Regions from separate parts of the Clostridium lamae genome, predicted to be linked through region 1. Evidence: a T-box and tRNA genes for the amino acid it is inferred to sense, from the RefSeq annotation. Region 1 holds a T-box; the other regions hold tRNA genes.
What was found. The T-box of region 1 lies ahead of QK892_RS07015 (valine--tRNA ligase). A T-box ahead of a tRNA ligase gene usually reads a tRNA of that ligase, here a tRNA-Val.
Positions count from the first base shown of each region.

Region 2: it has a tRNA-Val gene. The T-box ahead of QK892_RS07015 (valine--tRNA ligase) is inferred to sense a tRNA for this amino acid. The anticodon was not compared.
Region 3: it has a tRNA-Val gene. The T-box ahead of QK892_RS07015 (valine--tRNA ligase) is inferred to sense a tRNA for this amino acid. The anticodon was not compared.

Region 1 covers NZ_JASCQJ010000010.1:6,328-9,609, forward strand. Annotated here, with positions in the region: gene QK892_RS07005 (carbohydrate kinase family protein) at 1-897, shown strand, start outside; gene QK892_RS07010 (CPC_1213 family protein) at 956-1,081, shown strand; T-box leader at 1,163-1,385, shown strand; gene QK892_RS07015 (valine--tRNA ligase) at 1,459-3,282, shown strand, end outside.
Region 2 covers NZ_JASCQJ010000025.1:31,812-35,093, reverse strand. Annotated here, with positions in the region: gene metK (methionine adenosyltransferase) at 184-1,359, opposite strand; SAM riboswitch class I at 1,458-1,565, opposite strand; tRNA gene QK892_RS12300 (tRNA-Tyr) at 1,722-1,806, opposite strand; tRNA gene QK892_RS12295 (tRNA-Thr) at 1,814-1,888, opposite strand; tRNA gene QK892_RS12290 (tRNA-Val) at 1,896-1,971, opposite strand; tRNA gene QK892_RS12285 (tRNA-Tyr) at 1,989-2,073, opposite strand; tRNA gene QK892_RS12280 (tRNA-Thr) at 2,081-2,155, opposite strand; tRNA gene QK892_RS12275 (tRNA-Tyr) at 2,176-2,260, opposite strand; gene QK892_RS12270 (hypothetical protein) at 2,474-2,923, opposite strand; gene yyaC (spore protease YyaC) at 3,034-3,282, shown strand, end outside.
Region 3 covers NZ_JASCQJ010000012.1:52,115-55,396, reverse strand. Annotated here, with positions in the region: gene QK892_RS08115 (acyl-[acyl-carrier-protein] thioesterase) at 1-221, shown strand, start outside; gene QK892_RS08110 (BaiN/RdsA family NAD(P)/FAD-dependent oxidoreductase) at 308-1,567, opposite strand; tRNA gene QK892_RS08105 (tRNA-Glu) at 1,822-1,896, shown strand; tRNA gene QK892_RS08100 (tRNA-Val) at 1,901-1,976, shown strand; tRNA gene QK892_RS08095 (tRNA-Asp) at 1,984-2,060, shown strand; tRNA gene QK892_RS08090 (tRNA-Thr) at 2,081-2,155, shown strand; gene QK892_RS08085 (ATP-binding protein) at 2,754-3,282, opposite strand, start outside.

The DNA.
Region 1 (3,282 bases):
GATATTATAGGTTTTAGTAGAAGGAAGTATCATAAAAGGGATTCTATACCTGGCCATATAAAAATATCTCTAGGTGGTGTGTGTAGAAATATTGCTGAAAATTTAGCTAGAGTTAATGTTAATACAGAATTTATTTCTATCTTAGGTGGGGATGAACAAGGTAGAAATATATTAGCTAATTCTAAGGAAATAGGGTATTGTATGAAAAACTCTTTGATATTAGAAAGTGAATGTACACCAACTTATATGGCAGTTTTAAATGAAGAGGGGGAAATGGAATCAGCTATAGTAGATATGGAATGCTTAAATAAAATGGATTCTTCATTTATTGATTCAAAAGCAAGTATAATTGAAAATGCGGAATATGTTATTTTAGATGCTGATAATCCAAAACTTTTAGAATATATATTAACTAAGTTTGCAGGAAAAACTAAATTCATTTTAGATCCAGTTTCTGCATCAAAAGCAGAAAAAGTAAAACATTTAATTAAATATTTTCATACAATAAAACCAAATAGGTTAGAAACAGAACTTTTATGTGGATTTAAAATAGAAAATGATGAGGATTTAGTTAATGCTTCTAATTATTTTAGATCTTTGGGAGTAGAAAATGTATTTATCAGCTTAGATGCTGATGGGATATATTATAAGAATTCAAAGGAAGAAGGAAAAATAAAAACATCTTGTGTTGAAGTAAGAAACGTAACTGGAGCAGGAGATTCCTTTGTAGCAGGTGTTGGATATGGATATATGAATAATTTATCTATTAAAGATACTGTAAAATATGCCATTGCAATGTCTGTAGTAACTATAACACATGAAGAAACTATAAATCCAAGTATGAGTGAAGACTTTGTAAATGAATTTATTAAAGATATGAAGTGGATAGAAGGTTAATTACATAAATTATATTTCTTTTACATAAGCTATTTATACAAGCTTGGAGGTGAAAGAAATGAGTAAAAAAAGTAAGAATAGTCATAAAAAGAATATTAATCATAATCCACAAGTAGAAAGTGTGAAAGCAACTTTTGGTGAGCCAAAAGCGAAAGAGCACAATCCAAAGGATTTTAAAATTTAACAAAATATAATTTTTATTAAATATAGTGTAATATTGACAAAAATTATAATATAGTATAAGATAACTTTACAAAATCATATATTAAAAGCAATGATAAAGAGGAGTAAGGAATACTGTATATAAAGAGAATGAAGGTCACCGGCTGAAAGCCTTCTATATTAAAGTATCCTGAAGGTAGCTTTTGAGCATCTTTACTGAAACTAAGTAGGTAAAGGCGGCTGTTCTTAGTCGTTAATAAATAAAGAGCTTAATATAATTTTTTATATTAAGAAAAAAGGTGGTACCGCGAGTCTTCGTCCTTTTGTGATGAAGGCTCTTTTTTTATATAAAAAAATAATTAAAGCCATATTGGTTTATTAAATAGAGGAGGAAAAATAATGTCTGAAAATAAGAATTTAGCCACAACTTATAACCCGAAAGAATTTGAAGAAAGAATTTATAAAAATTGGGAAGAAAATAAATATTTTACACCTGTAATTGATAAAAATAAGAAGCCTTTTTCAATAGTTATGCCACCACCAAATATAACTGGTAAGCTTCACTTAGGTCATGCACTTGATAATACTCTTCAAGATATGCTTATAAGATTTAAGAGAATGCAAGGATATTGTACTTTATGGCTTCCAGGACAAGACCATGCTTCAATAGCTACTGAAGTAAAGGTAGAAAATGAACTTTTAAAAGAGGGTTTAGTAAAAAAAGAAATGGGTAGAGAAGCATTCCTTGAAAAAGTTTGGGAATGGGCAGATGAATATAGAGGAACTATAAGAAATCAGCTTAAAAAGATGGGAGTTTCTTGTGACTTTACAAGAGAAGCTTTCACTATGGATGAAAACTTAAATAAGGCTGTTAGAACTGTTTTTGTTAAGCTATATAATGAAGGTTTAATTTATCAAGGAAATAGAATAACAAATTGGTGTCCAAAGTGTACAACAGCACTTTCAGATGCAGAAATAGAATATGAAGAAAAAGAAGGAAGCTTCTGGCATATAAATTATCCATTAGCTGATGGTAGTGGATATATAGAAATTGCTACTACAAGACCAGAAACTTTACTTGGGGATACAGCGGTTGCTGTAAATCCAAATGATGATAGATTTAAGCATCTTATAGGAAAAACATTAAAACTACCACTAACAGATAGAGAAATTCCTATAGTTGGAGATGACTATGTAGAGATTGAATTTGGAACTGGAGCAGTAAAGATAACTCCTGCACATGACCCAAATGACTTCCAAGTAGGTCTTAGACATAACTTACCTCAAATAAGAGTTATGGATGATAATGGTATTATTAATGAATTAGGTGGAAAATATCAAGGTTTAGATAGATATGAAGCTAGAAAGCAAATGATTAGCGATTTAGAAGAACAAGGCTTATTAGTTAAGGTTAAGCCTCATACTCATAATGTAGGAACACATGATAGATGTGGAACTGTAGTTGAGCCTATAATATCAAAACAATGGTATGTTAAAATGGAAACTTTAGCAAAACCAGCTATAGAAGCAGTAAAAAATAATGAAACTAAATTTGTTCCAGAAAGATTTGATAAGATATACTTCAATTGGATGGAAAATATTCAAGATTGGTGTATTTCAAGACAATTATGGTGGGGACATAGAATCCCAGTTTGGTACTGTAATGACTGTAGAGAAATTATAGTTGAAGTAGATGCACCAGAAACTTGTCCTAAGTGTGGATCTAAGCACTTACATCAAGATGAAGATGTGTTAGATACTTGGTTCTCATCAGCATTATGGCCTTTCTCAACTTTAGGTTGGCCAAATAAAACAGAAGACTTAGAATACTTCTATCCAACAAATGTATTAGTTACTGGATATGATATTATATTCTTCTGGGTTGCAAGAATGATATTCTCAGGAATACACAATATGGATAAGACTCCTTTTGATACAGTATTAATTCATGGAATTATAAGAGACTCTCAAGGAAGAAAAATGAGTAAGTCACTAGGAAATGGTGTTGATCCATTAGAAGTTATCGATGAATATGGTGCTGATGCTTTAAGATTTATGTTAGTAACTGGTAACTCACCAGGAAATGATATAAGATATATTCCTGAAAGAGTTGAAGCAGCTAGAAATTTTGCAAATAAGATGTGGAATGCGTCTAGATTTGTTATGATGAATTTAGATAAAGAAGTAATGAAGAAATATGAAGATTGCAAAGAATACAGCTTA
Region 2 (3,282 bases), on a different contig from region 1:
TGATGTAATTCGAAACGAATTACTTAAAATATATATTTTTTATAAAATCCTAGTGTAGTTTCTTTTTTAATTAGTCATTTTACATTGTGAGACAGTACTTTTATTTGAAATATTTATAATAAAAAACACTTTGCATACTCAAATATAGTACACAAAGTGTCTTTTCTATTTTATATCTAGTTTTTATAGATATCTCTTTATTTCTTCTACTTTATCTAATGCTTCCCAAGGAAGGTTTAAATCATTTCTACCAAAGTGACCATAAGCTGCAGTTTGCTTATATATAGGTCTTCTTAAGTCTAAATCTCTAATTATAGCACCTGGTCTTAAATCAAATACCTTTTCTACAATTGATACTATTTCTTCTTCTGACTTCTTACCTGTTCCAAATGTTTCTATTTCTATTGATACTGGCTTAGCAACACCAATAGCATATGCTAATTGAATTTCTAACTTATCAGCAATTCCTGCTGCAACTAAGTTTTTAGCAACCCATCTAGCTGCATATGCCGCTGATCTATCAACCTTAGTTGGATCTTTTCCTGAGAAAGCACCACCACCGTGTCTTCCATATCCACCATAGGTATCTACTATTATCTTTCTTCCTGTTAATCCACTATCTCCTTGTGGACCACCAACAACAAATCTTCCAGTTGGATTTATGAAATACTTAGTTTTATCATCTAATAATTCAGCTGGAACTACAGCTTTTATTACGTGTTCCATTAAATCTTTTTGAATTTGTTCTTGAGAAACCTCTTCACTGTGTTGTGTTGATATAACAATCGTATCTATTCTTACTACTTTATTATCATCATACTCAACAGTAACTTGAGTCTTTCCATCAGGTCTTAAATATGATAAAGTTCCATTTTTTCTAACTTCTGATAATCTTCTTGATAATCTATGAGCCATAGCTATTGGTAATGGCATAAACTCTTCTGTTTCATTAGTTGCAAAACCAAACATCATACCTTGGTCTCCAGCTCCAACCGCTTCAACATTATCCTTTTCTCCAGCTCTTGACTCTAATGCCTCATCTACTCCCATAGCGATATCACTTGATTGTTCATCTATAGAAGTTAAAACTGAACATGTTTCACAGTCAAACCCATATTTAGCTCTATCATAACCGATTTCCTTAACAGTTTCTCTTACTAACTTCGGAATATCAACATAACAATTAGTTGATATTTCTCCCATAACTAAAACCATTCCTGTAGTAACAGCAGTTTCACATGCAACTCTTGCCATAGGATCTTTTGCTAAAATACTATCTAATACAGCATCTGATATTTGGTCACAAATTTTATCTGGATGCCCTTCTGTAACTGATTCTGAAGTAAATAATCTTTTCATCTTAATATCTCCTTTCTCTATATTTGATATTAATTCTAAAATAATTTATATAATAAAAAAATCTCCTCGATAAGAAGAGATGTTAAAAATCATAACCTTTCTTATCTTGCAAAATTAAATTGCAGGAATTGGCACCACACTCAAATAAATGAAGTAGGTTGCCGGGTTTCACAGGGCCCTTTTCCCTCCGCCTCTCTTGATAAGAACTAATATCAAATTTTACTTTTCAGATTATAACACCTTTATTATTACTAGTCAATAATTATAGATAAAAAATTTATCTAATTTATATGTTTTAATCTTATTTTACTTTTAAGAGCAAAAAAATAAAAGACAAGTGATAATAAATATCCTTGCCTTTGTGGTGGGGGAGGACGGATTCGAACCATCGAAACGAAACGTAACAGATTTACAGTCTGCCCCCTTTGGCCACTCGGGAACTCCCCCTTATTTATGGAGCTGGCAATAGGAATCGAACCTACAACCTGCTGATTACAAGTCAGCTGCTCTACCGTTGAGCCATGCCAGCATATATATGGTGGAAACAACAGGGATCGAACCTGTGACCCTCTGCTTGTAAGGCAGATGCTCTCCCAGCTGAGCTATGCTTCCATAATAAAAATTAAAAATGGTGGGGGAGGACGGATTCGAACCATCGAAACGAAACGTAACAGATTTACAGTCTGCCCCCTTTGGCCACTCGGGAACTCCCCCATTTTTTTGGAGCTGGCAATAGGAATCGAACCTACAACCTGCTGATTACAAGTCAGCTGCTCTACCGTTGAGCCATGCCAGCATATTCTAAATAATTTTAAATGGTGGGGGAGGACGGATTCGAACCATCGAAACGAAACGTAACAGATTTACAGTCTGCCCCCTTTGGCCACTCGGGAACTCCCCCATAAAATTATTTATTTAATTTCAGTTAAGTTAATTTCGTTCGCTCAACTGACAATGACTAGTATATATTTATTATTTCTTAATTTCAAGTGTAATTTCAGCTCATTTAACGAAATTATACCTATTTCTTTCTATTTTTCTCTTATTTTCTCTCGTTTAATTCTAATATCTTTTTAAGTTATATTTATTGTATTTATATTTATTAGATTTAATTTTATTCAAAAACACTTGAATCTACATAATTTTCTAGTATATTTTTAAATACTTCATAATCAGATACTGACATCCTCTTCTTTGCTAATTCAAATCCTCTTCTGATTCTGTCAATGTCATCTTTATTAGAAAAATAGTCATTTATCTTTATCAAATCTAAAGTAGATAATTTCTTCATTAGTGAATCTAATTTCTCATTTCTATCACTATCAATGTAGTTTAGTAAACTATTAGAAGTATCCTTTTGTCTCAATAAGAAGACTTCTGACTCAACTGAATTATTTACTAACTCCTCATTTCCATTTACATCACTCTCTTCATCTGTAATATTACTAATAGCATTACTACTTAACACTTCATCACTCTTTAATGGTTCCCAAAAAAGCAAGAAATATATTGGTATACTTGCACCTAGTACTATAGTGAACAAATAAACTAAAGCTTTTTTCATTAAGCTTCACCTCCTACATTAAATTACTATCCTTTTTATGTTTTTTTATACATTTTATTATAATTAAAAGTTTCAAAACATATATTGGTATAATCAGGAGGTGAATTCTAGTGAAGCATAAAATACACTATGATGATCATAATTCCTACATGGAAATTGCTGATAAAATAAAAAAATATAAAAAAGATGATACTATTATAATTTGTGTAGGTACTGATAAATGTATCGGAGACTGTCTCGGTCCACTTGTAGGCAGTCTTTTAATAGAGAATAATCTTCCATTGCCAGTATTCGGAACACTACAATCACCTATTCATGCTTTAAATATTGAAGAAAAATTGAAGTATATTAATAAACTC
Region 3 (3,282 bases), on a different contig from region 1:
ATTGGGCAATTGAAACTCTACCAGAAGAGATAGTAAATAATTATTCCTTACATGAAGTAAAGGTAACATTTGAAAAAGAATGTAAATATGGCGAGACTGTTAATGTATATACTGATGTAAGAGAAGGTGAAGGTGGGTCATTAATAACTATACATAAGATAGAAAATTTAGATAAGAAAGTTATAACTAAGATAATAGGATGCTGGAAGAAAGAAAATTAATATATTAAAGCAAGGAGCTGCCTAGGCAGCTCCTTAATTAAAAATGTAGAATTATTGATTCTACATTGTGCGACAGCACCTTATTTTTATTTATTATTAATGATATTAGATGCAATATTTTTAGCAACCATATGTCCTGAACTCCATGCCCATTGAAGATTAAAGCCACCACAATCTCCATCAACATCTAAAATTTCACCACAGAAGTATAAGTCTTTTACTAACTTAGATTCTAGTGTAGAAGAGTTTACTTCCTTTGTATTGACCCCTCCTATAGTAACTTGAGCTTGATTAAATCCATTAGTGTCAATACACTTAAATTTCCAAGATTTCAATATGTTAATTATGTCTCTTTTATTATTCCATTCCAACTCATAGCAAGGCATATGAAGATTTGATATGTTTGCTGATTTTAGGACTGTCGGAATTAATTTTTTATTTATTACTCCTACAAGGGAATCTATAACTGGTCTATGTGAAAACATAGCAAAATGACCTTCAAGGAAATTTTCTACATCACTGATTTCTTCATTAGGCATCATATCTACTAAAATTTCAACTTTTTTATTATTAATTAAAGCTTTTGAAGCATGACCAGATATTTGAAGGATTGGAGGTCCTGATATACCGTAGTCTGTAAATAGTATTTCTCCAAATTCTTTTCTTATAGCTTCACCATTTATTAATAAGGTAGCATAACCATCAAACTTTACACCAGAGATAGATTTTAAATAAGGATTATCCAATTTTAGCTGAACTATTCCTGGAGCAGTTTTAATAACTGTATGACCTAAAGATTTTGCTAAATTATATCCTGATCCATCGGAACCAGTTTTAACAGCAGATTTTCCTCCACAGGCCAAAATTAATTTATCACATGTGAATAACTTTTTTTCTTCATTACTTGTGGATAATTTAAAAGTTTTTCCCTTGTGGATATCTTTTACCTTGCAATCTGTGTATAAAGGTATACCTCTATCTTCTATTGCGAATCTTAATATATCTACTACTGAAGAGGCTTGAAGAGATTTAGGATACATTTTTCCGTTGGATAGTTCTATAATAGGAAGTCCTAAAGATAAGAAAAAGTTTTCTGTATCTTCAACTCCAAAACCAGATAAAACTTTAGAAAAAAATCCTGAATTCTCACTATGGTACGAAAAGAATGGAAAAGAAATAGTTCTATTAGAAATATTGCAACGTCCATTTCCAGTAGTTAATATTTTTTTGCCAATTCTATCAGTACCTTCTAGTATTGCAACATCTAAACCAAAATCTTTTGCAGTAATTGCAGCTATTAATCCTGATGCTCCTCCACCTATTATAATTAGATCATGATGAATCATAATAAAACTCCTTAAAAATAATATTTGTATTTAAATCTTATAAATAAAATTATAATATATTTATTGAAAATAATTAAGAAATTTAATTTAGATAAAAAGCAATAAATTTCTAGGTTTTAAGCCATTTTATTAGTGTGAATTTAAAATTTAAAAAAAAGTTGTGAAAAAGTGTTGACACTATATTAAAATTTATGTATTATAGTTAATGTGCTCGCCGACAGAAAGGCAAGTACGGGCGACAAACAAAAAGATATGGCTCCTTGGTCAAGCGGTCAAGACACCACCCTTTCACGGTGGTAACAGGGGTTCGATTCCCCTAGGAGTCACCATTATGGAAGCATAGCTCAGCTGGGAGAGCATCTGCCTTACAAGCAGAGGGTCACAGGTTCGATCCCTGTTGTTTCCACCATTTATATGGCTCAGTAGCTCAGTTGGTTAGAGTGCCGGCCTGTCACGCCGGAGGTCGAGGGTTCGAGCCCCTTCTGAGTCGCCACTTAAACTTAAGATAAATACGCTGGCATGGCTCAACGGTAGAGCAGCTGACTTGTAATCAGCAGGTTGTAGGTTCGATTCCTATTGCCAGCTCCAAAAGCTTTAGATTATTCTAAAGCTTTTTGTTTTTTTATTAGGATTTGTTTTAAACTAAAGTGGATAAATAAATTTATCCACTTTTGATTTGCAATAGTTTAAGATTATTCTGCATTTCTTTTTTTCATATAGATAACCATCCCTAATACTATAATAATAACAACACCTACTCCAATAAATAGAGGTGATATTTTAATAGCAAATATCATGGCCACTTTTCCCATAGAACTATCTCCTTCACAAGAATGTATAGGCATACAACATATTACAATTGTGTACTAATAGACATTTTATTATACATTTATTTGGAATATAATTTTATTGTGGATAGAAATAATATAGCCTGTTGAAAAAATTAATAATTATCCAGACTAAAATAAAGAAGAGCCTTTTATTAAGTATTCATAATATTAAAATTAATTTATGCTTTAGAATTTTTGCATTTAATAAAAAAGCATCACCTCATATTAAGGCGATGCTTTTCATAATTCCTAAAATAGAGAGGAATTATTTCATTCAGTGTAAAAGAGAGAGAATCATTATATTACGGCGACTTGGAGCTTGCGACGGAGTCCGAAATGTAATACTTATCTCTTTGCTATCTTCTTTTTAAATTAAGTTGAATTCTTATATCTTCAGTGTAAAACTTATAAAGTTTGAAGTTCCCTAAAAGTCTTGAAGAAATTCTTTCAGTATAAGTTGTTCTTATATCAGGTAATGATAAGTTTGTTGATATAAGCATTTTCTTTTTTTTAAGAAGTTTTTTATTTAATAAATTAAAAAATTCAGTTGTTGTAAAATCTGTTATTTGTTCAGCACCTAAATCATCTATTATTAATAAATCACAGTTTATTAATATATTCTCTAAATCAGAATTATTTTCGAATTTGATTTCTTTTAAATTACTCATAAGTTCATCTACGGTTCTATAGATTACTAAGAAACCATCATCAAGAAGTTCCTTTGCAATACAGCAACTTAAAAATGTCTTTCCTGTTCCTGAGTCACCATAAAAAAGTAGATTATCAGTTGAAGCGCTAAATTTAGGTATATAATCTTCTCTAACAAATCTAAGTATGTTTTCAATATTTTTTCTAGGAGAGAATCTATCAGCTTCATTTAATTTA